Regions from separate parts of the Aeromonas sp. CU5 genome, predicted to be linked through region 1. Evidence: riboswitches for the same ligand, from Rfam matches in the RefSeq annotation. Region 1 holds a riboswitch; each other region holds the start of a gene.
The links. A riboswitch is a leader RNA that binds a small molecule or an ion and turns the genes downstream of it on or off. The one in region 1 is predicted to bind cyclic di-GMP.
Positions count from the first base shown of each region.

Region 2: it holds a riboswitch for cyclic di-GMP, as region 1 does, so the genes downstream of both, CK911_RS21610 (immunoglobulin-like domain-containing protein) here and CK911_RS00915 (glycosyl hydrolase family 18 protein) in region 1, are expected to answer to the same signal.
Region 3: it holds a riboswitch for cyclic di-GMP, as region 1 does, so the genes downstream of both, CK911_RS12780 (glycosyl hydrolase family 18 protein) here and CK911_RS00915 (glycosyl hydrolase family 18 protein) in region 1, are expected to answer to the same signal.

Region 1 is NZ_CP023817.1:202,686-212,537, reverse strand. It holds gene CK911_RS00915 (glycosyl hydrolase family 18 protein) at 1-2,278, opposite strand, end outside; cyclic di-GMP riboswitch class I at 2,380-2,467, opposite strand; gene CK911_RS00910 (PAS domain-containing hybrid sensor histidine kinase/response regulator) at 2,702-6,157, opposite strand; gene CK911_RS00905 (DUF2975 domain-containing protein) at 6,382-7,005, shown strand; gene CK911_RS00900 (helix-turn-helix transcriptional regulator) at 7,015-7,224, shown strand; gene CK911_RS00895 (hypothetical protein) at 7,232-8,449, shown strand; gene CK911_RS00890 (3-phenylpropionate MFS transporter) at 8,527-9,681, opposite strand.
Region 2 is NZ_CP023817.1:3,782,778-3,792,629, forward strand. It holds gene CK911_RS16995 (bifunctional diguanylate cyclase/phosphodiesterase) at 1-830, opposite strand, end outside; gene prlC (oligopeptidase A) at 1,037-3,079, opposite strand; cyclic di-GMP riboswitch class I at 3,540-3,624, shown strand; gene CK911_RS21610 (immunoglobulin-like domain-containing protein) at 3,672-5,867, shown strand; gene hemB (porphobilinogen synthase) at 6,026-7,042, opposite strand; gene CK911_RS17015 (TatD family hydrolase) at 7,046-7,831, opposite strand; gene tatC (twin-arginine translocase subunit TatC) at 8,020-8,775, opposite strand; gene tatB (Sec-independent protein translocase protein TatB) at 8,772-9,236, opposite strand; gene tatA (Sec-independent protein translocase subunit TatA) at 9,240-9,491, opposite strand; gene ubiB (ubiquinone biosynthesis regulatory protein kinase UbiB) at 9,534-9,852, opposite strand, start outside.
Region 3 is NZ_CP023817.1:2,895,729-2,905,580, forward strand. It holds gene CK911_RS12760 (ABC transporter permease) at 1-263, opposite strand, end outside; gene CK911_RS12765 (ABC transporter ATP-binding protein) at 300-995, opposite strand; gene CK911_RS12770 (arylesterase) at 1,052-1,663, shown strand; gene CK911_RS12775 (chemotaxis protein CheV) at 1,983-2,927, opposite strand; gene CK911_RS12780 (glycosyl hydrolase family 18 protein) at 3,066-6,062, opposite strand; cyclic di-GMP riboswitch class I at 6,211-6,293, opposite strand; gene CK911_RS12785 (ExeM/NucH family extracellular endonuclease) at 6,590-8,758, shown strand; partial or broken gene CK911_RS12790 (transposase domain-containing protein) at 8,887-9,378, shown strand; gene istB (IS21-like element ISAeme17 family helper ATPase IstB) at 9,452-9,852, opposite strand, start outside.

The sequences.
Region 1 (9,852 bases):
TGCAACCACCGCCGCCGCTGGCCGGTTTGACCGTCAAACGGGTTGCCGCGCTGGCATCCAGCCCGCCGTCGGAAACGGTGAGGCTAAGATCATAACCGGTGTCGCTGGTCACGCTCGGGCCTGTCACCACCAGAGTGGCGCTGTTCTGGCCTGTCGCGGTGATGCCTGCTGGCACGCTCCACTGATAGGTCAGCGGATCGCCGTTAGGATCGGAGGCGGTGGCCTTGATGGTCACCTGCTTGCCCGCCTCCACAGAGGCTGTGGCTGGCACACTCACCACCGGTGCCAGGTTGGCTTGCGGCGCCTTGTTGGTGACAACAACCTGATCCTTGGCACTCAACTGCTGGTCATCGGTCACCGTCAGCTCGAACACCAGATTGATGTCGCTCGCCACGGCGTTCAATACCACCCGCGCCTTGGCCTGAGTGGCGTCGAGCAAGCCAGCCTGCGGCCCGGAGATCTGCTTCCAGCTGTAACTGAGAGCACTATTCTCCGGATCGTGGGAGGCCGAACCATCCAGCGTCACCTCGGTCGGACCGGTCACCTTGAGGTCACTGCCCGCGTTGGCCAATGGCGGCTTGTTGACCGGCGGCGTGATGCCACTGCCGTGGCCCAGCCCTTCGTGCATCGCATTGAGGATGTCGCCGTTGTCGGCGTCGATCTCCCAGGAGAAGAGGCCACCGAGCTGGTTGGCCAGCACATACTGCCCCTTGGCCTTGACCGAACGCTCATTGTCATAAGTGATGAGATCGCCAGTGGCCGCCTTGAACAGATAGGGCCCCTCGGCCACCTCGTCATAGCCCTGCTCCCAGCCAGCCCCCATCCGGTTGTTGACGATGTCGCGGTAATCCACCACCCCATCTTCCCAGGTTCCTTTCACCTTGCCGGTCGCCTTGCCGGTGAAGGGGTTGTTACCCTGATAGCCGCTCACCCCGGTCCAGCCACGGCCATACATGGCGGCACCGACCACCAGCTTGCCAGGATCTACCCCCTGCGCCAGCAGCTGATTGACCGCCTTGTCGGTGGTGTACTTGGTATTGGGATCCCAGCTCGCCGCATAGAGGTTGGTCTGGTGACCCAGCTCGGTGTTGCTCCAGCCACCGTTGTAGTCGTAGGTCATCATGAAGATGTGATCCATGTAGGGCTGGGCTGCCTTGTAGTCCACATCCTGGATCTTGTCGCCACCCGCCCCGATGGCCGAGGTGAGCTCATACTGGCGACCGGTCTCGGCCTCCAGCTCGTCGAGCATGGCCCGCAGCTCCTTCATCAGGGTCACATAGGTGGCACCATCGCTCGGGCTACCCAGCTTCGGGTTGGCGCCCTGTCCGCCCGGGTACTCCCAGTCGATATCAACGCCGTCGAAGAACTTCCAGGTCTGCAGGAACTCCTTCACCGAGCCGACGAACACATCGCGCTTGGTTTTGTCACCGAGGAAATAGAAGGGGTCGGAAAGGGTCCAGCCGCCGACCGAGGGGAGGATCTTGAGGTTCGGATAAGCCTGTTTCAGGGCCATCAGGTTGCCAAAGTTGCCCTTGTAGGGCTCATCCCAAGCGGAGAGATTGCCTTGCGACATCTGGACGGCAGCCCAGGGATCGTGCATCGCCACCTTGAAGTCGGCGCGACCGGCACACGCTTTCTGCAGCGCCTGGAAGCTCCCTTCGATCTCTTTGAGGCTGTCGTTGAGGCCATCCCCGCCACAGATGGGGGTGAAACCATAGAGGATATGGGTCAGGTTCTGGGCCGGGATCTTGTCGACGGTAAACTTGCGGCCATAGACCCCCCACTCCACATAGTAAGTCCCCACCACCTTGCCGGACTTGTTGGCGTAAGGCTTGTTGTTCTCCTGCAGCGCGGCCTTGAGTGGCGCCAGATGGCTGCCGTCGGTATCGGCGACCACTATCTCCTTCTTGTCGGAGAGGGTACATCCATCGGCGTTGCAGAGGGCTATCTGAGCCTGGTACCGCCCCCCTTTCTTCACCTTGAATTTAGCCGTTCCTGCAGCGGCAGAGGGGCCGGACCACATCTCCTTGCCATCAAACAGCACCTTGGCGGTCTGGCCAATATCGCCACTCCAGAGGTTCCAGCTCACTTCGACGTCAGCGGCATCCTTCCGCTTGACCAGATTGTTGTAGGCGCTGGCGGCTTGATCGACCTCCACAATGGCAAACTTGGTGGGGCCCGCGGCAATGGCAGGCTTGCCGGGGGGCGCAGCATAAACGGAAGTGGCACAACAGAGACCGACCGCGAGGGCCAGCATGGTAGGCTTTGGACTTAGCATTGTTATATTTCCCTATTTCGTTATGTAGGCAACGAAAAGGGCGACGCCCTGACAGGTAACCCAGAAGCAGTGCGGCCTCTTGGCAAAGGTGCACAACAACCTGTGGTGGCCCCGCTATCTCAAGTACGGCTCATCCCTGGACCGGAAGCTTTGCGTCCCGATCTCGCGATCGGTTTGCCCTTTAGCTACTTCATTCGCGATAAAAATAATCGCATCCCGACTATAGAGTGAGCGGATCAGGTGCGCTACTGTCGACTTTCACAACAAGTGGCTGACCAGAATGGCTATCGGTCGTTATCACACGAAATAGTGAAGGGATCATCGCCAATCCGGGGCCATGTATGACGAACCACCATGACGATGGTTGTCACCATATTTGTGCGGTTTTGTGAGCCGGTTCACGGCTTGCCGCCTGAGGTGCTGCTATCGCAGCAACAGGCTGTTCATCAGCGCCCGCAGTTTGAGCGGTTTGACCGGCTTGCTGATGTAGCCGTAACCTCCCTCGCGGATCTGCGCCTGCAACTCGCTCTTGCGATCGGCGCTGATGATGATGCCCCCCAGCTCGTCGCCACACACCAGCTGCAGCGCAGCCAGCGCCTCCAGCCCGGTCTTGCCGTCGTCGAGGTGATAGTCAGATAGCACCAGCCTAGGCACAAACCCTTCTGCCACCAGCACTTCGGCTTCGGCCAGATCAACGGCGCAGCGCACCTCGCAGCCCCAGCGGCCGAGCAAGGTGCTCATGGCGGTCAGAATGTCCCGCTCGTTGTCGATGCAAAGCACGGCCACCCCCTCCAGCTGGCTGTCACGCACCACAGGCACGGCCAACTGATGGGGCACAACCGGGCGGGTCGCCAGATTGAGGGTCACCGCAAAGACCGACCCCTTGCCCGGCCAGCTCTGCAGGGTGAGCTGATGACCGAGCACTTGCGAGATGCCGCGGGCGATGGCGAGTCCCAGACCGAGCCCCTGCTCCTTGGCGGTGCGGGAGTGATCAAGGCGGGAGAACTCGTCGAAAATTGCCTCCTGTTTATCCTGCGGGATGCCGGGGCCATTGTCCCACACCTCGATGCGGATCTTCTCCCCGATCCGGCGACAGCCGAGCAGCACCCGGCCAGCCGGGTTATAGCGAAACGCATTGGTGAGGAAGTTCTGCAGCACCCGCCGCAGCAGCCGCACATCGCTGTGTACCGCATGCTTGCTCTCCACCACCGAGAAGTGGATTCCCCCCGCCTGCGCCAGCACGCCAAACTCCGCCTTGAGGTTGTCGAACAGATCGCGCAAGGCGAAGTCGATCTTCTTGGCCTTGAACTTGCCCGCTTCGAGCCGCGAGATATCGAGCAGATCGGTGATGAGATCTTCGGTCGCCCCCAATGCATCGTCGATATGGCGGGCGATGCGGGCCTGATCACCAGATGCTGGCAGCATCTCCAACAGGGAGGAGGTAAACAGCTTGGCGGCATTGAGAGGCTGAGTCAGATCGTGGCTGACCGCCGCCAGAAAACGGCTCTTGGAGTGGTTGGCCCGCTCCACCTGCTGGTTCACCAGCAGCAGCTGGCGGTTGAGTTCGGAGAGCTCGTGGGTGCGCTCGGCCACCCGCGCCTCCAGATGTTCGTTCGCTTCGCGCAGCACCCGTTCCGCATCGCGAAACGGGGTGATGTCGGTAAAGGTCATGACGAAACCACCGGCGGGCATAGGGTTGCCCTGCATCTCGATAACCCGCCCGTCCGGGCGCTCTCGCGCCGAGATATGGGCGCTGCCGCGCTTCATAAAGGCGACCCGCCGTGCCACATGGTCCTCGATATCGCCGGGGCCACAGAGCCCCTGCTCGGCGTTGTAGCGGATGATCTGCTCGATGGAGCGCCCCGCCTGAATAAGCCCCGGAGGATAGTGGAACAGCTCGATGTAGCGGCGATTCCAGGCCACCAGCCTGAGCTCCCGATCCACCACAGAGATCCCCTGCCCGATATGCTCGATCGCCCCCTGCAGCAGGCCGCGGTTGAAGCGAAACACGTCGGAGGCCTCATCGACAATGGTGGCAATCTCCTCCAGTTGCATGTTGCGCCCCTGCAGGGCCGAGGCGAGCACCAACCGCGCCGACGAGGTGCCAAATACCCCTGCCAGCAGCCGCTCGGTGTGGGCGATCAGCTCGGCCGAAGCCTGCATCTGGGGCGCCAAGGTGCCGCCCCGCTCACCGGCGAAGCGGCCAAAGGCGCGCTTAACCCGGCTCGAACCGACGAAGCGAGCCGCCAGCATCTCCAGCTCCTTGACCGAGACCCGCGCCTGATAGAGGGCGGCGGTATCACGGCTCGGCTTGCCGACGAAGTTGGCCGCTTGCAGCCGCTCGCTCACCGCCGGGCGCGACAGCAGGGAACCCACCACGTAGCCGAGCAGGTTGAGCACGAGACTCAGGAAGATGCACCAGGCGCCCAGGCTAAGATCGCGAAACGCGGGCCAGTCCGGCGGTGCCAGCAGCTCGGCCAGCGGTGAACCGGCCAGCAACCCGCTCTCCACCAGCAGGGTCACGAACCAGAGACTCACCCCGAGGAAGAGACCAAGATAGACCCCCTTGCGATTGCCGTGGCGCCAGTAGAGACCGAGCAGCAGGGCCGGTGCAAACTGGGCCACAGCGCCAAACGAGAGATAGCCGATGCGGGAGAGACTGGTGAGATCGCCGAGCCAAAGGTAGAGCCCCCAGGCCGCCAGCAAAATCAGCAGAATGGCGCCGCGGCGCACCTGCAGCAGCAGCCGCACCAGCCGTTCGTCGCGCCCCTGCCGCCAGAAACGGCGCAGCAGCACCGGCAGCACCAGATCGTTGCTCACCATGATCGCCAGCGCGATAGTGCAAACGATCACCATGCCAGTGGCCGCCGAAGTGCCGCCGAGAAAGGCCAGCATCGCCATGCCATCAAAACCGAGGGCCATCGGCAGGCTGATCACATAGGTGTCAGACGCCACCTCAGCCCCCAGCCACAGCTTGCCCGCCAGCGCCAGTGGCCAGATAAAGAGCCCCATCACGAACAGGTAGAGCGGGAAGATCCAGCGCGCCCAGTGCAGATCCTGCCCCTGATTGTTCTCCACCACAGTCACATGAAACTGGCGCGGCAGGCAGATGACGGCGCACATCGCCAGTACCGTATAGATGGCGAGCTCCAGCAGGTTGCCGGGGCTCACCGCCATCACCTGCGTAAAGAAGTCGCGGGTCACCTGCTCGTGGGCAACGCCGGGTTTGCTCAAAATCAGCCATAGGGCAAAGCCCCCCACCGCGATAAAGGCCAGCAGCTTCACCACCGATTCGAAGGCGATGGCCACCACCATCCCCCTGTGGTGCTCGGTGGCATCGAGATGGCGAGTACCGAACAGGATGCTGAACAGCGCCAACAGCAGAGTGACCCCGAGCGCCAGCTCGCTGGTGTTGCTGGTCGGGCTGATGCCACCGCTATTGACCATCAGCAGATCCAGCCCGGTGACGATGGCTTTGAGCTGCAACACCAGATAGGGGAGGATCCCCATGATGGCGATGAGAGAGATCACCATGGCGAGCCGCTGGGATTTGCCGTAACGGGCAGCGATAAAGTCGGCGATGGAGGTGATGTGCTCGCGCTTGGCCACCAGAATGAGGCGAGCCAGCAGCCGCCAGCCAAACAGAAAGACCAGCATGGGGCCAAGGTAGATGGGCACCGGCGACCAGGGGGATTCACTCGCCTGCCCCACGGTGCCGAAGAAGGTCCAGGAGGTGCAGTAGACCGCCAGCGACAGACTGTAGAGCAGCGGTTGCCCCTTGAGACGGTGCCGTTTGTGCTTGTCTGCCACGAAGGCGATCAGAAACAGCAGCCCCAGATAGGTGAGCGACAATCCGATCAGCAGCCATCCCTGGTGCATCGATAACTCCTTGTCCATGTTGAGTTTTTGTATACAACCTCGCCAGTCTAGAGAGGCAGCAGCCAAAAGTCATCCCCTTCGGACAGATTGAAATTATCGTTTTTCAATAAGTTTTGCCTTGACTGTATATCGTAAAACGATAAACATTCGCCCATCTGCATATTGATAAACAATAAACTTAAAACCATTCCGCCAGCGGGATGGCGCCCACCATGAGGTTCATGATGAGAACGACCAAACTTGAACGCCTGAGCGTTCTGATCGAGTGGCTGCTGCTGTTTGCCCTGCTCGCCACCCCCACCATTACCCTGATGGAGACCTGGTCCCACCTGTTGGGCGGCAATGACCTGCTGCAAGAGGAGCTCAACCAGATCATCCACAGCAGCGGCTCGCACATTCTCAACGGCGTGCCGCTGGCCAATGGTGAAACGCCATCCCTCGACCTCATCCCGCAGCCCCCCCTTACCATGGCCGACTATCCGCTGCGCACCGCCAACCGGCTGCTCGGCACCCTGGTGCAGTTGCTGCCGGATCTGGTCTTCATGCTGATGCTGTGGCAACTGCGTCAGCTGTTTCGTGGCTACCGCGCCGGTCTGCTCTTCACCTTCGAGCAGATCCGCCGCTATCGGCAGATCGGTGTGCTGCTCTGTGTATCCTTCCTGGTCGAGCTGATCCAGACCCCCTTGCTCGATACCGTCCTCACCATGAGCGGCCCCGAGATACATGGCTCCGTCTCTATCAGCTCGTCCGATTTCCGGCTGCTGCTAGCGGGACTCATCGTACTGGCGCTGGCACTGGTGATGCGCGAGGCCAAACTGCTGGCCGACGAACAGCAACTGACGGTGTAAGTGGAGCCTATGTCCATCATCATCCGGCTCGATGCCCTGCTGGCCGAACGCAAGATGACCGCCCGCGAGCTGGCACAGCGCATCGACATCACCGAGGCCAACCTCTCGGTCCTCAAAAATGGCCACGCCAAGGCGGTGCGCTTCTCCACTCTGGAGGCCATCTGCCGTGAACTCAAATGCCAGCCCGGCGATCTGCTGGGCTACGAGCAGGAGCGCTAACCCCCTTATGAGTCGTCATCTCACCCTGTTTGCCCTGTGGCTGCTGCCACTGTGGGCCTGCGCCGCCGATGGCGCGAGCGGCCCCCGCTACCTTATCGAGCAGGGCGCCAGCGCCAATCTGCTACAAGTTCACCTCACCATGCAGGGTGATCCCCCTTTTACCCTGCTCCCCGCCCGCCAGTTGCCGGGCAGTGCAACGCCGGTTTCCCCCGCGCTGGTCTGCCTTGCAGACAACCAGCCGGTTGCCCTCAACCAGCCCTTCTCTTGCAAGGAGGTAGGCTGGCAGATCACGCTCACACCCGCTCCGGCACTGGGAGCGGATGCCTCGGCCCAACAGTCGCTGCTGTTTGCCCCCAACCAGTGGCTATTGACCGAGTGGGGCAATCTGGTGCGCCAGCTGGGGAGCCGCCGAGGGGAGATCTGTCTGCCGGATGGCTCCTGCCAACCGCTACCGAGTGTCAACCAGCCGCCGCTGATCCTGCCATTTGGTCTAGCCACTGTTCCTGTCAACAAGTCAGCTCCGCGGCTGGTGCTGAGCCATGATGAGACCGCCAATCAGCTCGATCTGCCGGCCTTGCAGCAGCAACTGAATGAGATCATCGACTATCTGGCCTTCCAGCTCGATGTGGCCCCGCCCACTCACCCGTGGCAACTGGTGTGGCTGGGACGAGATGTGGCGACTCGCTCCCTCGGCGGCGCCGCTGGGGATCAGGTGTTTGTCGCCAACTACCCCACCATGAATGGCAAGCCGACGCCACAGGCCCCCCTGCGCCTGCTGCGCACCTCGGCCCACGAGGCGGTGCACATCCTCAGCGCTCACCACTCTGCTCAACAGCCCACTTGGGTCAACGAGAGCCTCGCCGAGTACCTCGCCATCAAGGCGCTGCGCCGCTTTCGGCTGCATCAGGTCACGGCGGTCAACGAACTGGCCGAGCGAGGCAAACAGCTGCCCCATAGGGAGAGCGGGCTCTATCGGGCAGCCCGCGAGGTGCTGGCTGGCGATCGCTCCTACTACCCGCTCTTTTACGTCAAAGGGAGCGCCTTCTGGGAAGCGCTGGAGCGGGAGCTGCAACACAATGACGTGACGCTGGCCCAACTGCTACCCCAACTGAGCTGGTTGCCAGATGGCCGCTTTGATGCCGCCTCCAATGAGCGGCTTGCTGGCACCATCGGCTCGGATACCTGGCACCGCCTCAGCCGCCACTATTTTGGCGAGCAGCAATAACGCCGCAAACCGCAGCAACGAAAAAGGGAGAGCCGTGGCTCTCCCTGTTGCTAGGTGATGATTCAGATAGCCCAGTATCAGGCCGGAGCACTCTCCTGCGCAGACGGCGCAAAGGGGCGCAGCCGCAGGAAGAACACCGGCAACACCACCAGCACCATCAGGAAGAAGATGCCGCCGCCGAGGGGCTCGAACAGTACGCCGCAGATCGCCATCAAGGCCGCCACCGTCATGCCGAGGCCCAGGGCCGCATAGAGCGCCTGGGTCGGGATCAACTGCTCGGCGGGCAGCTGGCGAGTCATGAAACGCACCGCCCCCAGATGGCTCATGCCAAACGTGACCGCGTGCAGCAGTTGCCCCAGCACCAACACCCATAGCTCAGTCGAGGCCCCCAACAATACCCAGCGCACCACACAACCGATGGCACCGGCGATAAAGAGGCTCTGGGCACCAAAGCGCTGCAAGAACCGCTTGTCGGCGGCGAACATGCAGATCTCCGCCACCACCCCTAGCGCCCACAGATAGCCGATGATGGTGCCGCTATACCCTTGCGCCTTCCAGTAGATGGCACTGAAGCCGTAATAGGCGGCGTGGCTCCCCTGTAGCAGAGCTGTCAGCAGCAAGAAGCGGCGCACCGGCGCACTGCGCAGGGTTGCCAGCAAAGAGGCCTTGGCCCGCTCGCCCTGACTATCCTGCGGCGCCGGATAGAGCGGCAGCCAGCTGAGCAGCAGCATCAGCACCAACCCCGCCACCATGGTGTGCAAAATCCACTCGCTGCCAAAATTCCCTACCAGCGCCCCCACCAGCGTCGAGGCGACAATAAAGGCAAACGAACCGCACAGCCGCACCTTGCCGTAATCGAGGTGCGCCTGCACCACCATGCGGGTCGCCAGCGCCTCCCCCACCGGCATCAGGGTCGGATAGATAAAGTTCGCCAGCAGGGTCAAGCCCACCAGCCACCAGAGGTTATGACTGAGGTAGAAACCGAGAAAGGCCAGCAGACTGAGCAGGGAGAGCAATCGGGTAACCGGCAGCAGATGGCCCGCCCCCTTGATCTGCCCCATCACCATCAGGTTGCCGGCAAAGCGGATCGCCATCCCCGCCCCCAGCAGCAGACCTATCATCTCGGCGCTGACGCCCACCCCCTCCAGCCAGAGCGACCAGAACGGCAAGTAAGCGCCGTAGACAAAATAGAAGGCGCCGAAAAAGAGCGCTAACCAGGAGAACGCGGGCATAGATCCTCTGCAACCGGATGACGGGAGCAGAATGATAACCCATCCTCCCCCACAGATCCCGATGGAAACCCCGCGAAAAAAACGAAAAAACTTCAATAAAATTGAACTATTACCGAAGAAGCAGGGTCTACCTGGTAACACCTCCTCCTGGTTAGTGTTGCAATCCTTCCA
Region 2 (9,852 bases), 1.0 Mb from region 1:
ATCAGGTAGTCCGGCTGCTGTTGCTCGTCATTGATGAGGGTAACCGTGACCCGCCCCCACAGGATCTCCCCCCCCTTGCGCAGGTAGCGCTTCTCCAGCGTAAAACGACTGCACTCACCGCGGTGAATTTGCTGGTAGCACTCGAGACTGCGTTGCCAATCCTCGGGGTGATTGATGTCAGAGATGGATCGCTGCAGCAGCTCGTCGAGGGAATAACCCAACATCTTTTCAATGGCCGGATTGGCCCAGAGGATCCGGCCAGTGAGATCGAGCTTGCCGATCCCCACCGGAGCCTCAAAAAGCATGCTCTGCAAAACATGGGGGGCATCCGGCACAGGCTGCGGCAGCTGTCGCTGCAACAGCAACGCCAGCTCGCGACCCGCCAGTGGCCCCAGCAGCCTGAGCAAGCCCATCACCCGGCCCATATCAGTCTGGGGCTGGCGATAGAGCAAACTGCAGACACCTATGGTCTCGCCGTCAGCATTCTTGAGGGCAATCCCGACATACGCCCGGGCTTGCCACTGCCGGGCAAGTGGCATCTCGGGGAAGAGCTGTAGCAGACGATCACTGAACCAGGCTTCCCCCTCCTGCCAGGTAATGGCATCAGGAGAGTCAGTCAGTGGCAGCGTCAGGATATCGGGGTCAAGGGAGGAGGGATAGGCCGCCTGCACCGTTAAGCAGGTGTCATTGAGTGCCCCGCTGGAGATCAGGACGACATCAGCCATCACAGCAGCGGCGATTTCACTCACAAAAGTATCGAAATATCCCCGCCCGCTCGAATGAGCCAGACTGGAGATGATTTGATAGACGGAATCGAGAGCTCGCCTCATGGCAAGTGGCTTTCTCACCTTGACTGATTAGAACACGACTCTACTGAAGAGCCGCAGGCAGTGCAAATATGCAATCAGCAAGATATTAAAAAGCCTTGAAAAAAGGGACCATAAGGTCCCTTTTTGTCGCACCCGTCACAAATTGACCCTACAAGGTCACAAATATGTACCTGCTTGAAGCTCACCCCGCCGCTGGAGGGGAGATATCACGCAGCGATCCCGCTGTGGCGCAGCAGGGCATCCACCTTGGGCTCGCGGCCACGGAAGGCACGGAACAGCTCCATTGGCTCTTTCGAGCCGCCCTTCTCCAGAATGTGCTTCAGGAAGGATTGGCCGGTGACCGGATTGAAAATCCCCTCCTCCTCGAAGCGGGAGAAGGCGTCAGCAGAGAGCACTTCAGCCCACTTGTAGCTGTAGTAACCCGCCGCATAGCCACCTGCAAAAATGTGGGAGAAGCTGTGCTGGAAGCGGTTGAACTCGGGTGGCGTCATCACGGCCACCTGACTGCGCACTTCGGCCAGCAGGCTCGGGATCTGATCCGGGTTGGCCGGGTCAAATGTCTGATGCAACCGGAAGTCAAACAGAGAAAACTCCAGCTGGCGCAGCATCTGCATCGCCGCCTGGAAGTTGCGGGCCGTCAGCATCTTCTCCAGCAGATCGGCAGGCAGCGGCTCGCCGGTCTCATGATGGCCAGAGATGAAGGCCAGCGCCTCGGACTCCCAGCACCAGTTTTCGAGGAACTGGCTCGGCAGCTCCACCGCATCCCAGGCCACGCCATTGATACCGGCGACACCGGCCACGTCGATGCGGGTCAGCATATGGTGAATACCGTGACCGAACTCGTGGAACAGGGTGACCACTTCGTTGTGGGTAAACAGTGCCGGTTTGCCATCCACCGGGCCGTTGAAGTTGCAGGTCAGGTAGGCCACCGGCTTTTGCAGCGAGCCATCCTGACGGTAGCGACGACCCAGGCAGACATCCATCCAGGCACCGCCCTGCTTGTGTTCGCGGGCGTAAAGATCGAGGTAGAAGCTGCCACGCAGCTCGTCTTCGGCATCGAAGATGTCGTAGAAGCGCACGTCCGGGTGCCAGGTATCGATGCCGAGGCGCTCGCGCACCTTCATGCCAAACACCCGCTTCACCACTTCAAACAGCCCCTTCACCACCTTGCTGGCGGGGAAGTAGGGGCGCAGTTGCTCGTCGGAGATGGAGAATTTGTGCTGCTTGAGCTTCTCGGCGTAATAAGCGAGATCCCAGGCGGCCAGCTCGCCCTGACCATGTTGCTCGGTGGCGAAGGCGCGGATCTCCTCCAGCTCGGCTTTGCCTTGCGGTAGGGATTTGGCCGCCAGATCGGTGAGGAAGCTCACCACCTGTTCGGTCTTGTCCGCCATCTTGGTCGCCAGCGACAGCTCGGCATAGTTGGCAAAACCAAGCAACTGGGCCAATTCGCGGCGCAAGGTGAGCAGCTCGCTCATGATGGCGGAGTTATCCCACTTGCCCGCATTGGGGCCCTGATCCGAGGCGCGAGTGGTGAAGGCCTGATACATCTCGGCACGCAGTTCGCGGTTGTCCGAATACATCATCACCGGCAGATAGGAAGGGATATCCAGGGTGAACAGCCACCCCTCCTTGCCCTTGAGCTCGGCCATCTGACGGGCAGCGGCCCGCACGCTGTCGGGCAGACCGGCCAGTTCGGCTTCCTCGGTCACCGGCTTGTGCCAGCCCTGGGTGGCATCCAGCACATTGTTGCTGAAGCGGGAGGCCAGCTCGGAGAGGCGGGCCTGAATTTCGCCGTAACGCTGCTGCACCTCGGCAGGCAGACCGATACCGGAGAGGCGGAAGTCGCGCAGGGTATTGAGGATTTCCTTGCGCTGGGCACCGCTCAGCAGCGGGAAGTCATCGCTTTGGGAGAGGCCAAGATAGGCTTGATAGAGCCCTTCATGCTGGCCGACATAAGTCTGGAACTCAGAGAGCAGCGGCAGGCAGGCATCATGTGCCACTCGTAGCGCTTCGCTGTTAAGGACGGAATTAAGGTGGCTGACCGGTGACCAGATCCGAGCCAGACGGTCATTGACCTCTTCCAGCGGGGCAATCAGGCTATCCCAGGTGTGGGTTTCATTCTGGGCCAGCACATCGCTGATCTTCTGCTTGCAGTCAGCGATCGCCTGCACCACGGCAGGTTGCACCTGCTCTGGCTGGATCTGGCTGAAAGGGGGCAGTGCATCCATTGTCAGCAAAGGGTTATTCATCCCGGTTACCTCTTGTTAGGTCTTGAACAGACCGCTTTATCAGCTCTGTATGGTTTTCTAACATGTGGGCAACCCATGCAATAATCAAGCTGGAATCACACTCCAGCCCCCTTTTTGCCATCCGTCTCACAACCGGAGTGCCGCGAGCCAGCCGGGGGCCACCTCGCGTCAGCTAATGACACAGCCCGCAGCCCTTGTTCCCCATCATTCCCGCGCTCCTGCTAGGCATGCCACCGGTGGTGATCATCAGGATAAATCCCTCACCAGCCCTGTGGTTATCAGGCTTTCCCGCTCTTCGAACATCCTGTTATTTAAGCAACGCCCCTCTGGAACACCTTGAATTATTAACTTTTTCCAAAATGTGACATACAGGAGAGCGCGTTGATTAATTTATCTTCCCCCTCCTACCATATGCGGCTAATTTAGGGGGCCACTTGATTGTCTGTACCACACAGAGGTCGGGTGAAAAAGGCAAAGTGGTTCGAAAGGCCACCACGCAAAGCCACCGGTCTAAGGGATTTTCCTATGACAGCGGAGCTGCCCCCGAAGCCCATCCCCTGATGGGCCTCCTTTTGCAACGTACGGAGCAACAATGAACAAGTTCAAACTCTCCCTGCTGGGCTGCCTGATCGGCGCTACCAGCCCCATGCTGCACGCCGCCAGCGCAGGCCAGAACATGGTCAACCCGCAATCTGGTGTGGTGGTCGGCTACTGGCACAACTGGTGCGGCGGCGCTGGCTACAAGGGTGGCGTCGCCCCCTGCGTCAAGCTGGATCAGGTCAACCCGCAATACAATGTGGTCGATGTCTCCTTCATGAAGGTTTATGGCGGCAACCCGATCCCGACCTTCAAGCTGGATACCGGCACCGGTATGAATGAAAGCCAGTTCATCGAACAGATCGCTGAGCTGAACCGTCAGGGCCGTGCCGTACTGCTGGCACTGGGTGGCGCCGATGCCCACATCGAGCTGCGCACCGGTCAGGAGCAAGCCTTCGCCGATGAAATCATTCGTCTGGTGGAGACCTATGGTTTTGACGGTCTGGACATCGATCTGGAGCAAACCGCAGTCACCGCTGCCAACAACCAGACCGTGATCCCGGCCGCCCTGCGCATCGTCAAAGATCACTATCGTGCTCAGGGGAAAAACTTCCTTATCACCATGGCACCCGAGTTCCCCTACCTGACCGCCAACGGCCTCTACACCCCCTATCTGCGGGCGCTGGAAGGTTACTATGACTGGATCAACCCCCAGTTCTACAACCAGGGTGGCGACGGTATCTGGATCGACGGCTTCGGCTGGATTGCCCAGAACAACGATGCCCTGAAAGAAGAGTTCATCTACTACATGGCGGACTCGCTGATCAACGGCACCCGTGGCTACTACAAGATCCCCCACGACAAGCTGGTATTCGGCATCCCGACCAACATCGACGCCGCCGCCACCGGCTACGTCACCAATCCGCAAGATCTGTTCGATGCCTTCAACAAGCTGAAGAACCAGGGCCAGCCCCTGCGCGGCTTGATGACCTGGTCCATCAACTGGGACATGGGTCGTAACGCCGCCGGTCAGGCCTACAACGAATCCTTCATCAAGAGCTACGGCCCCTTCATCCACGAGCAGGAGATCACTCCGCCGATCGACAACGGCAAGCCGGTGTTCAGCGGCGTGAGCGATACCCGCATCAAGCAGGGCACCGCCTTTGATCCCATGGCCGGTGTCACCGCCAACGACAAGGAAGATGGCGACCTGACTGGCCAGATCCTGGTGGAAGGTTCGGTAGACAACCAGCGCATCGGTCTCTACCCCCTCACCTACAAGGTGAGCGATCGTGACAACAACGTCACCGAACAGCTGCGTAGCGTCGAAGTCTATAGCATGAAGCCGGTATTCAGCGGCGTCACCGACACCACGCTGGAGCTGGGTACCTCCTTCGATCCGATGACTGGTGTCAGTGCGAATGATGAAGAAGATGGTGACCTGACTGCCCAGATCAAGGTCAGCGGCAGCGTCGACAGCAACAAGGTCGGTCGCTACACCCTCACCTATCAGGTGACCGACAGTGCCGGTCAGCTGGTGACCCAGCAGCGCAACGTGACCGTCAAGGAGCAGGGCGCTATCTGTGAAAACAGCTGGGATGCCAAGAAGGTCTACGTGGGCGGCGACATCGTCAGCCACAACGGCAAGAACTGGCTGGCTGGCTGGTGGACCCAGAACGAAGAGCCGGGTACCACAGGTGACTGGGGTGTCTGGAAAGCGCAGGGTGACAGCGACTGTGACGGTGGCAACAAGCCGCCGGTGATCGACAGCAGCGACTTCACCGTCGGCGCCATGGCCAGCGAGTACACCATAGTCAACGGTCAGGTCAGCATCCGTTTCAACGTGACCACCGCCAACCCGGTGCAGATCACTGCGACCCTGGAGCAGAACGGCCGTAGCCACGGCACAACCAGCAGCAAGGTGAATGGCACCAGCGCCCTGGTACTGCAAGGCAGCAACGTCACTGACGGCAGCTATGAAGTGGTCATCAGCGGTCTGGCTGACGGCCAGAAGCCGGTAGTACAGCGCTTCCCGGTCACCCTGGCTGAAGAGAGCGACAACGGCGGCAACGATGGCGACTACCCGGCCTATGCCCCCAACACCAGCTATCAGGCCGGTGATCGGGTCAGCAACGCCGGTGGCAACTTCGAGTGCAAACCCTGGCCGTACAGCGGCTGGTGTGGTGGCTCTACCAGCCACTATGCACCGGGTACCGGCTCTGCCTGGAGCGACGCCTGGACCAAGCTGTAATCAACAGGTCATAACCAAGAGGGAGCCGCTGGCTCCCTCAGCCACTCGCATCAACCGCGATTGGCACCGCCCGGAGTGATGTCCGGGCTACATTCATAACGAAAGAGGGGAGCCATCGGCTCCCCTCTTTTTTATCCGTCTTTATCCGTCACGTCTGCTTAACGGGCATCTTCCTTCAGCCACTGCGCCACGCGCTTGGCGAAGTAGGTGAGGATGCCGTCAGCCCCGGCCCGCTTGAAGCAGAGCAGAGACTCCATGATGCACTCCTTCTCTTTCAGCCAGCCGTTCTGGATCGCCGCCATGTGCATGGCGTACTCGCCACTCACCTGATAGGCGAAGGTCGGCACGCCGAACTGATCCTTCACCTGACGGATCACGTCCAGATAGGGCATGCCCGGCTTGACCATCACGCTGTCAGCCCCTTCCTGAATATCCAGCGCCACTTCGTGCAGGGCTTCGTTGCTGTTGGCCGGATCCATCTGGTAGGTGGCCTTGTTGCTCTTGCCGAGGTTGCCGGCAGAGCCGACCGCATCGCGGAACGGGCCGTAGTAGCAGGAGGCGTACTTGGCGGAGTAGGCCATGATCTGGGTGTTGATGAAGCCGTTCTCTTCCAGCGCGGCGCGGATGGCACCGATGCGGCCATCCATCATGTCGGACGGCGCTACTATATCGACCCCGGCCTCGGCGTGGGAGAGCGCCTGCTTGATCAGGATCTCGGTGGTGATGTCGTTCAGCACATAACCTTCGTCATCGATGATGCCATCCTGACCGTGGGTGGTGAACGGATCGAGCGCCACGTCGGTGATCACCCCCAGCTCCGGGAAGCGGGCCTTGAGGGCGCGTACGGTGCGCTGGGCCAGCCCGTTCGGGCTGTAGGCCTCTTCCGCCAGCAGGCTCTTGCTCTCCAGCGGCGTCACCGGGAACAGGGCGATGGCTGGTACGCCCAGCTCTACCAGTTCGGCGGCCTCTTCCAGCAGCAGGTCGATGGAGAGGCGATCCACCCCCGGCATGGAGGGAACAGCTTCCCGACGGTTCTCCCCCTCCAGCACGAACACCGGATAGATGAGATCGTTGACGGTCAGTACGTTTTCGCGCACCAGACGACGGCTGAAATCATGTTTGCGCACTCGGCGCAGGCGGCGGCCCGGAAAGGCGCCCGGAAGAGTTGTAGCCATGAATCACTCCTGGAGAGGAAGTTGGAAGAACGCGGCGGAGGTGGCCCGGGTGTGGGCCAGCAAGGCCTCGGGCGCTTCACCACGACAGGCCGCCACCACCTGGGCGATGTGCGGCAAAAAAGCGGGTTCGTTGCGTTTCGGGCGGGGTTTGAGATCCCGCGGCACCAGATAGGGGGCGTCGGTCTCGATCATCAGCCGACCAGCCGGAATGCGGGCCACCTGCTCACGCAGCAGCTGACCGCGTCGCTCGTCGCAAAGCCAGCCGGTCACCCCGATATGCAACCCCAGCGCCAGACACTCGTCCAGCTCCTCGTCGGAGCCAGTGAAGCAGTGCAGCACGGCCCCCGGCAGCCTGGGCAACCAGGGACGGAGGATCTCGATGAAACGGGCGTGCGCATCACGACAATGCAGAAACACCGGCATCCCGAGCTCGGCCGCCAGCGCCAGCTGGGCGTCGAACACCGCATCCTGCACCGGACGGGGGGAGAAATCGCGGTTGTAGTCGAGGCCACACTCGCCGATAGCCACCACCTGCGGCAGCGCCGCCAGCTCGCGCAAGGCGGGCAGGGTCGCCTCATCGACGCTCGATGCATCATGGGGATGTACCCCGGCGGTGGAGAAGCAGTAGCCCGACCAGCGAGCGGCCAACTCGGCGCTGTCGCGGCTGCCAGCCAGATCGGTACCGGTGAGGATCAGGGCCTCTACCCCGGCGGCGCGGGCACGGGCCACCAGTTCAGGCTGCTCACCGGCGAACTGGCTGCTGGTCAGGTTTAAACCGATATCGATCATGGGATGAGACGTTCCGAACAAAAGGAATACATATCAGGTATTTGAAAACCATCTACTCGATGGGCCAACACCATACGCCTCGAACGGGAGCATGAAAAGAGGAAGGGAGCCTCAGCTCCCCTCGTTCTGCTATTCCTGCGGACTTCGTCATCCTCTCGCCGTCCGGCAAATAGGTGACGAACAGAGCCTCAGCTCTCCACATCCGGTTGTTCCTGTTGCTCTTCATCCTCTTTCTTCACATAGAAGCGGGCGAAGAACAGACCTACCTCCCACAGCGCCCACATCGGGATGGCGAGCAGGGTCTGGGAGAAGACATCAGGCGGCGTCAGCAGCATGCCGACCACAAACACCCCGACGATGACGTAGGGGCGCTTCTCCTTCAGGTTTTGCGGCGTGGTCACGCCGGTCCAGCACAGCAGTATGGTGGCCACCGGAATTTCGAACGCCACCCCGAACGCGAAGAACAAGGTCAGTACGAAGTCCAGATAGCTGGCGATGTCGGTCGCCACCGTCACTCCGACCGGGGCGGTACTGGTGAAGAAACCGAACACCAGCGGGAACACCACGTAGTAGGCAAACGCCATCCCTGCATAGAACAGCAGGGCGGTCGAGACCACCAACGGCATAATCAAACGCCGCTCATGCTGGTACAGGCCGGGAGCTATAAAGGCCCAGGCCTGATAGAGCAGATAGGGGATCGCCACGAAGAAGGAGACCACCAGAGTCAGCTTGATCGGCGTCAGGAAGGGGGTCGCCACATCCGTCGCGATCATGCTGGTCCCTTCCGGCAGCTGGCTGAGCAGCGGCTGGGCCACGAAGTCGTAGATGTTGTTGGAGAAGTAGATCAGTGCGATAAACACGATCAGGATGGCGGAGATGGATCGCAGCAAGCGGGTTCTCAGCTCAACCAGATGACTGATCAGGGGTTGTTCGGCCTGACTCATGGCTTCACCTCCCCTTTCACTGCTGATTCGCCGACTGGCACAAGTTCGCTCTCCCGCTGGCTGTTGACCGGCGGTACGTCGCGGCTCAACTGCACCGCAGGCTCCACCGGTGTGGCAGGTTCAACCTGGGCGACCGGCTCGGCGCGTGGCGGACGGATCTCGTTCTCCACCTGATAGGGGCGATTGACCGACTGGGCCGCCGCCTTGAGCTGTTCGATAGACTCCTGCAGCTCGGGACTCAAGTTGCTCATCTGCAGCTGTTCCGCCTTCTTCAGATCGTTGTGCAGCTCTTGCAACTTGAGCTCCTGTTCCAGCTCGGACTTGACCGAATTCGCAGTCGAACGAATGAGGCGGATCCAGTGGGTAGCCGTGCGGATGGCAACTGGCAGCCGTTCGGGCCCCAGCACCACCAACGCCACCACACCGATGACGACCAGCTCCCAAAAACCGATATCAAACATGGCTTAGGCCTGATCTTTGTCTTTCTGCTTGGCAGCATCGCCACTCTGACTAGCCGCTTCGTTCAGCTGTTTCGGGGGAAACTCGGCATCTTTCTGCTCGGCCTTGGCATCGGCCGGATCGTCGGAGAGTGCTTTCTTGAACCCTTTGACCGCGGCCCCCAGATCACCGCCAATCCCGCGCAGTTTCTTGGTACCGAACAGCAGCACGACGATGACTGCGATGATCAACAATTGCCAAATACTGATACCACCCATGACTTTCTCTCCAGAGCAGGCGCCTGATGGCGCGGTTTTTGTTTAATTGGAACGGGTTCGCAACCAGCCAACCAGCCAGCAGAGGGCTGCTCCGGCGAGACTGATTTGTCCCCACTCAATATGTTGTTTTTGGGTCAGCAAGAATACACCCGCCAATAGCAGGCTGGCTCCAACCCCTAAGAGGTAGCGGGCCTGCCCTTGCCGACGGCTGTGACGGCGGAATTCGTCAAACATCTGGTCGAAATGACGCTGTTGATGACGGGTCTGGCGCAGGGTCTCATAGACCAGCTCAGGCAATTCAGGCAGCTTCTCCGCCCAGAATGGCGCCTTCTCCTTGATGGCGTTCCACACCGCTTTCGGC
Region 3 (9,852 bases), 1.9 Mb from region 1:
CTGACGGTAGTCTGCAGCGCCAAGCCATCCTGTTTCGCTCGTGCCAGCCAGCCATCCGGCAGGGCGGCCGCGGTGCGCAGCACCCGATCCGCCCCGATAAAATCACGGCCCGACGCCTTGAGTCCGGCATCGAGCCGATCCGCCACCAGCGCCACACTCAAGACGCACGCCACGCTAAGTGCCAGCGCCAGCACAAACCAGCGCAGCTCGCCGCTGAAACCTTCCCGGCGAAGCAGTCGCCATCCCAATCGCCACTGCATCATCCCTAGTATCTCCCGCCTGACCCGCTGCTAACCCCGTTACACCACACCATGGGCCACCTCGCGATCCAGCCTGCCCGCCGTCATCACCACCTGCCGCTGGCAACGTTCGGCCAGCTGATGGTCATGGGTCACCACCACCAGCGTAGTGCCGTGCTTGCGATTGAGTTCAAACAGCAGCTCGATCACCTTCTCGCCGGTCTTGCTGTCGAGGTTACCGGTCGGCTCGTCCGCCAACAGCAGGCTGGGACGGGTCATAAAGGCGCGGGCAATAGCCACCCGTTGCTGCTCACCGCCGGAGAGCCGTGGCGGCAGATGGTGCAACCGCTCGCCAAGCCCGACCGCCGCCAGCAGTTCGCGAGCTCTTGGCTCGCAATCGCGCTCACCGCGCAGCTCAGCGGGCAGCATCACATTCTCGAGCGCCGTCATGGTGGGGAGCAGCAGGAACGACTGGAACACAAAGCCGATCTGCTCGGCGCGCAATCGGGCCCGCCCCTCTTCATCCAGCTCGCCAAGGGATTTGCCGAGGATTTCGATATCCCCCTGACTCGGCAGATCGAGCCCGGCCAGCAGCCCCAGCAGGGTGGACTTGCCGGAGCCTGAGGCGCCGACCAGTGCCACTGTCTCGCCGCTATTGACTTGCAGATCGATCCCTTCAAGGATGGTGAGGCTTTCCTGGCCGAGGCGAACCGATTTGCCGAGGCCCTTGACGACAATAATGGGGGTTGAACTCATGCTCTGTGTCCTTTGTTCCAATCCCTTGATGGCAATCCATAGCGGGAGTTGAATTGATGGTGCGTATTCTGTTTGCCTTGTTGGTTGGCCTTGGCAGCCTGCTCTCGTCGGTTCAGGCCCAGACCCTGCTGGTGCTGGGTGACAGCCTGAGCGCCGGGTATCAGATGCAGCTTGAGCAGAGCTGGCCTGCCCTGCTCAACCAGAAATGGCAAGATGAGGGGGGCAAACATACCCTGCTCAATGCCAGCATCAGCGGTGAAACGACCCAAGGGGCCCTAGCCCGTCTGCCCGCCCTGCTGAAAGAGCACAAGCCGGACTGGCTACTGATCGAACTGGGAGGCAACGATGGCCTGCGCGGCTTCGCCCCGACCATTACTCGCCAGAATCTGGCCAGCATGATCGCCCTCGCTAAGGAACAGCAGACCCGTGTGGTGTTGACCCAGATCCAGCTGCCCCGCAACTACGGTGCCCGCTACCTGCGCCAGTTCGAGCAAATTTTCCCGGAGCTGGCAGAGATCAACGATCTGCCGTTGCTGCCCTTCTTTATGGATGATATTGCGCTGCGCCCTGAACTTATGATGAACGATGGCATTCATCCCACCCCGGCGGCCCAGCCCCGGATCCGCGATAAAGTTGCCCGCTTTATGGAGCCGCTGCTCAGCCAATAAGCCCGCCTCTCTGAGCCAATATCCCATAAACAAACATCCCGCCCAAACAGGATGTTTTGCCATGGACTGACCGGCAGATAACATCTCAGTGGCGCCCTAGCGCAGCCAATCAGTGATGCCAATCCATCGCCAATATCCCATAAACAAACATCCCGCCAAAACAGGATGTTTTGTCATGGACTGACCGGCAGATAACATCTCAGTGGCGCCCCAGCACAGCCAATCAGTAATGCCAATCCGTCGCCAATATCCCATAAACAAACATCCCGCCGAGGCGGGATGTTTTGTTATTGATTGAGCATAACCGGCAAGCAACCTGTCAGCTCTCCAGCACCTGACGCAGCCGCTCCTGCGCTACCCCCACCAGCAGGTCGGGCTGGAACTTGGAGATAAAGCGGTCGCAGCCCACCTTCTTGACCATGGCTTCGTTGAAGTTGCCACTCAGGGAGGTATTGAGAGTGATAAAGAGATCGGACATACGCGGATCGCTGCGCACCTCGTGGGTCAGGCGGTAGCCGTCCATCTCCGGCATCTCGGCATCAGTGATCATCAGCAGGATCTCATCGGTCACCTTCTTGCCTGCATCACACCAGCCTTTAAGCAGGTTAAGCGCCTGCAAGCCATCCTGACACTCAATGATTTCAAGACCCAGTTGCATCAAGGTTTCGCGCACCAGATTACGGGCAGTACTGGAATCATCGACGATCAGCACCTTGCGACCATGCATCTCGGGCAGGATCTCCCGATCCAGCACCTCTTCCGAGATCCGGATGTCATAGGTGATGATCTCTGCCAGCACCTTCTCCACATCGATGATTTCGACGATCTGATCGACGCCGTCATCCGGAATACGCGTGATGGCGGTGAGGTAGTTGGCGCGCCCGGCAGAGCGCGGTGGCGGCAAAATATCCTTCCAGGTCATGTTGACGATGTTGGCAACCTGCCCCACCAGAAAACCCTGAATGGTACGGTTGTACTCGGTGATGATGAGGTTGGATTCAGTGTCGATGGGCATGGGGCGCATACCGATGGCACTGCGCAGATTAATCACCGGAATCGAGGTGCCACGGATGTTGGCCACACCGCTGATATTGTGGTGAGAACCGGGCATTCGGCTGAGGTGCGGCAGTTTGACCACTTCCCGTACTTTGAAGACGTTGATGGCAAAGATCTGGCGGGTGCCGAGACGGAACATCAACAACTCCAGGCGGTTTTCACCTACTAGCTGAGTTCGTTGATCAACTGAATCCAATATACTCGCCATATGCAACGTCCATCTGTTTATTAATCGACTCTATTATAGAGGCTGCCCGCCAGGAAAGGCAGGCGCATTTTCAACCAGATCGACCAACCAGACAAAAAAAGTGAGGCCGAAGCCCCACTTATCTCATTGATTTCAAGATTAATAACTACATACAGATTTCCAGCTGCCGTCAGTTGCCTTGGGCTCGCTGCTGGTCCACCAGTTGGCCTGCCACACCACCTTATTATGGATAATGCGATCGCCACCATTGGCATGATCCCCCTGCGGCCAGGTTGGATAGGCCTTGTAAGATGCAGGATTAATGCTCTGACTGCTGCAAGTGGTCCCCGGATTATCGCCACCACCGGAACCCAGCACCGCCTCGGGCAGAGTCGGGAACTCGGCCTTGAGACCAGCGGTCTGGTTGCCGCTGATGATGCGGATACCGCTTGGCACACCGGCGGCCGGCAGATAGTAGGTCAGCGCCACTTCTACATCGGCCCCCGGTGTCCAGGCCTTCCAGGTCGGCAGGGTCAGCCCTACCTTGTGAAAGTCCTTCTCGCCCGCAATGCCGTCGGAGTTCTGGTTGCCACCGCTCTCAACCACTTTCAGCCCCATGCCGCTCTGGTCGGTAATGGTATCGGAGGTAGAGGTCGGAACCAGGAACTCGATACGGGTACCGCCCGGAATGGTCTGGGTCGAGTTGTTGGTGAGCTTGAGGGTCGGGTTGATCGGGTAGTTGGAGTCCCCTTCCTTGAAGCCGGAGAGGCTCACTGCGATGTCGAGCTGGGCCGCCGGAGCTGCCAGATCGTTCTGCTTGGTGTTGTACTTCGTCGCCTTGGCGAACTTGTCGTAGGCGAGCGTGGTCAGGGTATCCCCCATCCCGTACTCGTTCTTGGCAGGATCGAAAGCGTAGTCGCCAGCCATCTCCCAGAACATCACACCACCCAGACCACGGTTGATGATGTAGTCGAGCTTGTGGCCCATTGACTCTTCATCTTCGGTAGATAGGAACACTTTCTTCTCTTCGTTCCACAGCCAGGGCGCGTGGGCCTTGTCATCGTAGTAACGCACATACTTGCCTTGCATCACGTGGGCGGGGTTGTTGGGATCAAGACCCCAGGCGGTGCCGTAGCTCGGCAGTGTAGTGATGCCGAGGCTGGCCGCATTCTCCAGGTTCTTGGCATGCCACATGGGCACGGCGCCACCGCCGATCTCTTTGCCGTTCTTGTCCAGATCATGCCAGATGTTGTCGATGCCGACCGCCCCGTTGCCGCACGGAATGGTGCTGCCACCGGTGCCGGGCTGGCAATCGCTCTGGCTCGGCAGGGCCGCCTTGCCACCCAGACCGTGGGTACCACCACTGACCCCTTGCCAACCGCGGGTGTAATAGGGCACACCGACGTTGATCTTGCCGGCTGCCAGCGCACCACGGAAGTAGTGTGCCGACCAGGCCGCATTGAGGTAACCGATGCCGCCAAACTCTTTCTGGGTGTAGACACCCCAGTTGGCCAACTCTCCATCAGCCTTGTTGTCAAACAAGGCTGCGTTGTGGCCGACAAAGTTGTTCCAGGCACCGTGGAAGTCATAGGTCATCAGGTTGACGTAATCGAGGTACTGGGTGACCTGGAAGTTCTCCATCCCGCGCAGCAAGTAGGCCGACGCCGGGGAGGCGATGGTCAACATGTACTTGCGACCATCCTCGCTGCCCGCTGCATCCAGCTTGTTACGCAAGGTCTGCATCATCACCTTGTAGTTGGCAAACAGCTTGCCGCGGCACTGGTTGGAGAGCGGGAAGTCGTTGGGGTTACCCGCATCCTTCATGGAAGTGGAGTATTCGTAGTCGATATCGACCCCGTCAAAGCCGTACTGACGGATGAAACCAACTGCCGACGTGGCGAGGGCATTGATGCCGTCGGTATTGACCGAGCAATCGCCCTTGGTAGTAGCTGTGTAGAAACCACGCGTATCGGCCCAGCCCCCTACCGAAATGAGGGTCTTCACGTCCGGATACTGCTTCTTGTACTTCGACAGCAGGTTGAAGTGGCCCTTGTAGGCGAATTCAGGATCCATTTCGGCACCCGGCACGCCATCCCAGGTCATCTTGGTGGCAGCGTCGTCCACCTTGACTTGGTGGCTCTGCTCATCCACTGCCGCGAAGGCATAGTTGATGTGGGTGATCTTGTTCCACGGAATATCGCTCACCAGATAGGCGGGCAGGCCATTCTTGCCGGTGCGCCAGGAGGTGAAATAGCCGATGACCCGGCGGGCGTGGTCATCCCCCATGCACTCGTAACCATCCGGGCGATAGATCTGGCGGATATCGCAGGAGAGGTTCCCCCCATCTGGCGGCAAGGCAGCCTCCTCGACATTGACGGTCACCGCCGCCGACTCGCCACTCAGATTGGTCTTGTCGGTGGCCACCAGCTTGAGGGCGGCACTGCCCTTGGTATCCGGCGTCCAGTTGACCTGCCAGGGGGCGGCGTTGTCCTCACCCACCTTCTTGCCATCGACAAACAGCTCGACTTTGGCCACATCGTTGTTGGCATCGGTGACGTTGCCGCTGACCGCCACGCTGCGACCCAGCGTCACCTTGGCACCGCTGGCCGGGCTGCTGATGCTCGCCTTGGGCGCCTCTGGTGCCACCACGGTGGTGACCTTGAAGCTGGAATCCGCCTCGCTCAGCACCTTGCCATCTTTATCCAGCGCCCGCGCTTTCAGGGCATGGGCACCCACACCGGCGGCACTCCAACTGGCATTCCAGGGGGAAGCGCTCGCCGTGGCGACCTGCTTGCCGTCAACAAGATATTCCACCTTGACCAGCGCAGTCACCGGGCCGCTCAAGCTCACCGCCAGCGCCACGCTGGCACCTTCATTGAAACGGGCACCGACAGCCGGTGAGCTGACAGCTACACCGAGTGCCGGGGGTGGCACTTCGCCGCCATAGAGCCTCCAGGCATCAGCCCAGACCGCACCAACGCCCGGTTCATAGTGATAGGGAGATGCCCCGCACCAGCCTGAATAGGGAAATTCTTTGCACTCGTAGAGAGCGCCGACGTTGCTGACGATATCGCCAGCCTTGTAGGCAGTACCGGATTTATAGGCGGGATAAGCGACCTGAGCCCAGGCGGGCACAGCCGCAAGGGCAACCAGCATGGCAAGCCGGCTGGGTCTGAAGAGCTGTTGCATATTGTTATCTTCCTTGTTTTGTCTTGGCATTGGTCACCAAGGCAAAGAACAATCGCAACCTGCATGATGGGCGCAGACAACTGGCAATGGACTTGCCACAAAAACCACCCTCACCCAGGGAAACCCCGCTATCTGGATCCATGATCAAGACCGGAGGCATTGCGCCCCGACATCACTGCCGGTTTGCCCTTTACCTGGGTTCCTTGAGGAACATGCCGAGTATAGGAATCAACCAGCAGAGTCTCAATCTTAATTCTCGAAAGAAAATATGTGAATTTCCAGCTAACCCTCCATGTTCAGCTAGCCAGGAATTAATATTTTTATCATTAATTTCATACTGTTAGCCAAGTCAAAAAAACCAAAATCACCCTCATTTGCATCCCCGTAATGTGCGTTGGCTCACTGGTACGACATGCCAGAAATGTGACAATGCGCGCCCTTGGTCAACGAGCCAAGGCTATGGAATCACTGGCAAAAATAAAAAAGGAACACCTATGAAAGGTACTCGTACCCTGCTGTCGCTGGCCGTGGGGCTGGCACTTGCATCCTCAGGCGCCCATGCGGCATTTGTCTGCCCGTCCGATCCGGCTCAACTCACCCCCATCCCGACCATTCAGGGCACAGGCTCTGCCAGCGCGCTGGCCACCTCTCCAACCACCAATGGTGCTATCAGCCCAGTCTCCTTCCACGTCAAGGGTGTTGTCACCACCGTGAGCCAAAGCCTGACCAGAGGCTTCTATCTGACCGACCCTGTGGGTGATGGCAACCCGGCCACCTCAGACGGCATCTTCATCTACCTCAAGGATGCTCGTTCTGATATCAAGGTGGGTACAGAGCTCTGCTTGGAAGCCCAGGTCGAGGAGTACATGGGCGGCACTCAGCTCAAGCTGAAGTGGGATGGTACAGTTCCCCGGCTCCAGGTGTTAGGGCAAGGCAAAAACGTACCGGTGAGTGTGCTCAAGGTCAACGACAATGAGACCTTGACCAATGCACTCAATCGCCATGAAGGGATGCGTGTACGTCTCAACAGCAGCAGTGATCTTCACCTGACGCGCAACTTTAGCTCCGACTATAAAGCCTCTCGCACCAGCCTAGAACTCTCCCATAAGGCTCCGCTCATCAAGCCAACCCAGCTCCATATTGCCAACAGTCAAGAAGCGATTGCTCTGGCCAGCAAAAATGGCAGCAACCGTCTGGTCGTCGAGTCTGATTTCAAGGTAAAGGATGGAGCTCTTCCTTGGTTCCCGGCTTTGGATGCCGACCAGGGTTATCTGCGCATCGGTGATCAATTCGAGGGCCTGGAGGGTGCGGTGATCTACAACAAAGATGCCTTCCGTCTGATGGTGCCAAACGATGTCACCCTCAGTGTCGGCAATCTGCTGCGCACACCAGAAAATGATCGACAGCTGACCTCACCTGCCCGCACGCCGAGTACCAACATACGGGTCGGCAGCCTTAACGTGCTCAACTACTTCACCAGCCACTCCAGTATTGGTGGTGCACTCAATGTTCAATGCAAAGACCAATCGGATGCGGATAACACTGATCCAAAAGCAAATAGTTGTAACCGTGGCGCCAAAGCATTGCTCTCATTCGAAAAGCAACGCACCAAGATAGCCAACGCCATCACCGAGATGGATGCGGATCTGCTCGGCCTGATGGAGATGGAGAATAACGGCTTCGAGGATAACTCGGCCCTCCACAACTTGGTGACCCGCCTCAACGAACAGCAGAAGGATGCGAGCAAACACTACGCCTATGTGCGCCTGCCGGTGAGTGCCCTCATCGATGGCAAGTTCTTCGGCGGCGATACCATCATGGTGGCGATGATCTACCGCCCTGCCCTGCTCACCCCCAGCGGGGATGCCAGCGTCATCAAGCTGCCGGAGCAGCGCTACACCACAGGTGGTATGACCAAGACAGCCGGTCAGCGCGACTCTCTGGTTCAGACTTTCACCGTCGCCAAGAGCAAAGAGCCGCTGACGCTGGTGGTCAACCACCTCAAATCCAAGGGGTCAGGCTGCTACGAAAATAGCGATGGCAAGACAGAACCGGCCGACCTGCAGGGCAAGTGCACCGAGTTCCGGGTCTCCGCCGCCAAAGTGCTGGGTGAAGCGGTCAGTAAACTGCCGGGCCAAGTGCTGCTGGTTGGCGACTTCAACTCCTACGCCAAGGAAGATCCGATCCGGGTGCTGACCGACTACAACCCAGCCACCAGCGAACGCAAGATCGTATCGGCCTCCCACACCTTTATCGGTGACCAGTCCTATGAGCAGCTCGGTCGCGAGGTGACCAAGAGCTACGGCCTGATCGACCTGAACGTCAAATTCAACAAGGAAAAAGCCATCTCCTACAGCTACGACGGGGAGTTGGGTACCCTGGACTATGCCCTCGCCAACCCGGCGCTAGCCAGCAAGGTGACCGGGGTCTTTGACTGGCATATCAACGCCTTCGAGAGCAGTCAGTTCGAGTACGCAGCTAAATACACCGATGCACTGCTCAAGTCTGACAACCCCTTCAGCGCCTCCGACCATGATCCCATCATCGTCGACCTGAAATTGGAGATCGATGCCAGCAAACCGGACACCTCCTCAGGCGGTGGTGCATTGGGACTCGGCCTGCTGGCACTGTTGCCGCTGGCTTGGCGACGTCAGCGCCGTTAATTATTCTGCCCGCCGAGAGCGTGACCAAAGCCCACGAGTATAGTGCAATGCTGATCAGTTAAGGATCCATTGACCGATCCTTCTGCTGTAGGACAATCCGGAACCAATCATTGGTTCCGGATTTTTTTATGTCTATTGCAAACGACCTGAGCGATGTTATTGAAGCATCTGGCGACATGCTGGCCCGGTTGGCAATTTTTGCCGACCATATTCCCGACGAATGGATTACTGCCGCTGCCGCCTTGTCTGAAAAGGCCACTATCCGCCGACGCCGCTTACCTGCTGATATGGTCTTGTGGCTCGTCGTGGGGATGGCCTTTTTTCGCAATGAGCCCATCTCCGAGGTCGCTCGGCGCCTCAACATCTGTGCCGAAGGTTTGGCAAATGATGCCTTGCTCGCTGACAGTGCCCTGTCTCAAGCCCGTCAGCGACTCGGCAAACAGCCGCTCGAGTGGCTGTTCAAGCAGTGTGCTGATGTGTGGGGGCGGGAACGTTATCCTGAAGACCAGTGGCATGGTTTACAGGTCTTTGCTATCGATGGCGCCCTGTTCCGAACCCAGGATATGCCTGAACTCAGAGCGCATTTCGGCTCGGGTAACACGTCAACCAACCGGCAAACTGTCAACGCCGACCGAAAACTGATCCACTCTGGCTAATTTCGCCGATTGAAAAGTGATCCACCCGGACATGGGATTAATTGGTTTTGGGTGTGGCCCCCGCTTTGCGTTTCTCTTTCAAACGATAGCTTTCACCGCTGATCTGAACGATGTGTGCATGATGTAACAGCCTATCGAGCATAGCTGCCGTCAGTGTCTGATCATCGGCAAAGGTGCTGGCCCACTGGCTAAAGGGCAGATTGCTCGTCAAGATCAGGCTCCCTTTCTCATAACGTTTGGCGATCACATTGAAAAACAGGTTTGCTTCCTCACGCCCAAACGGCAAGTAGCCTATCTCATCGATCACCAGTAAACGCGGCCCCATCACGACACGGCTGAAGTAGGCATTAAGCCGCTCCTGTCGTTGAGCTGCTTGCAGCTGCAACATCAGGTCTGCTGCGCTGATAAATCTGGTCTTGATGCCAGCCATCAGAGCCC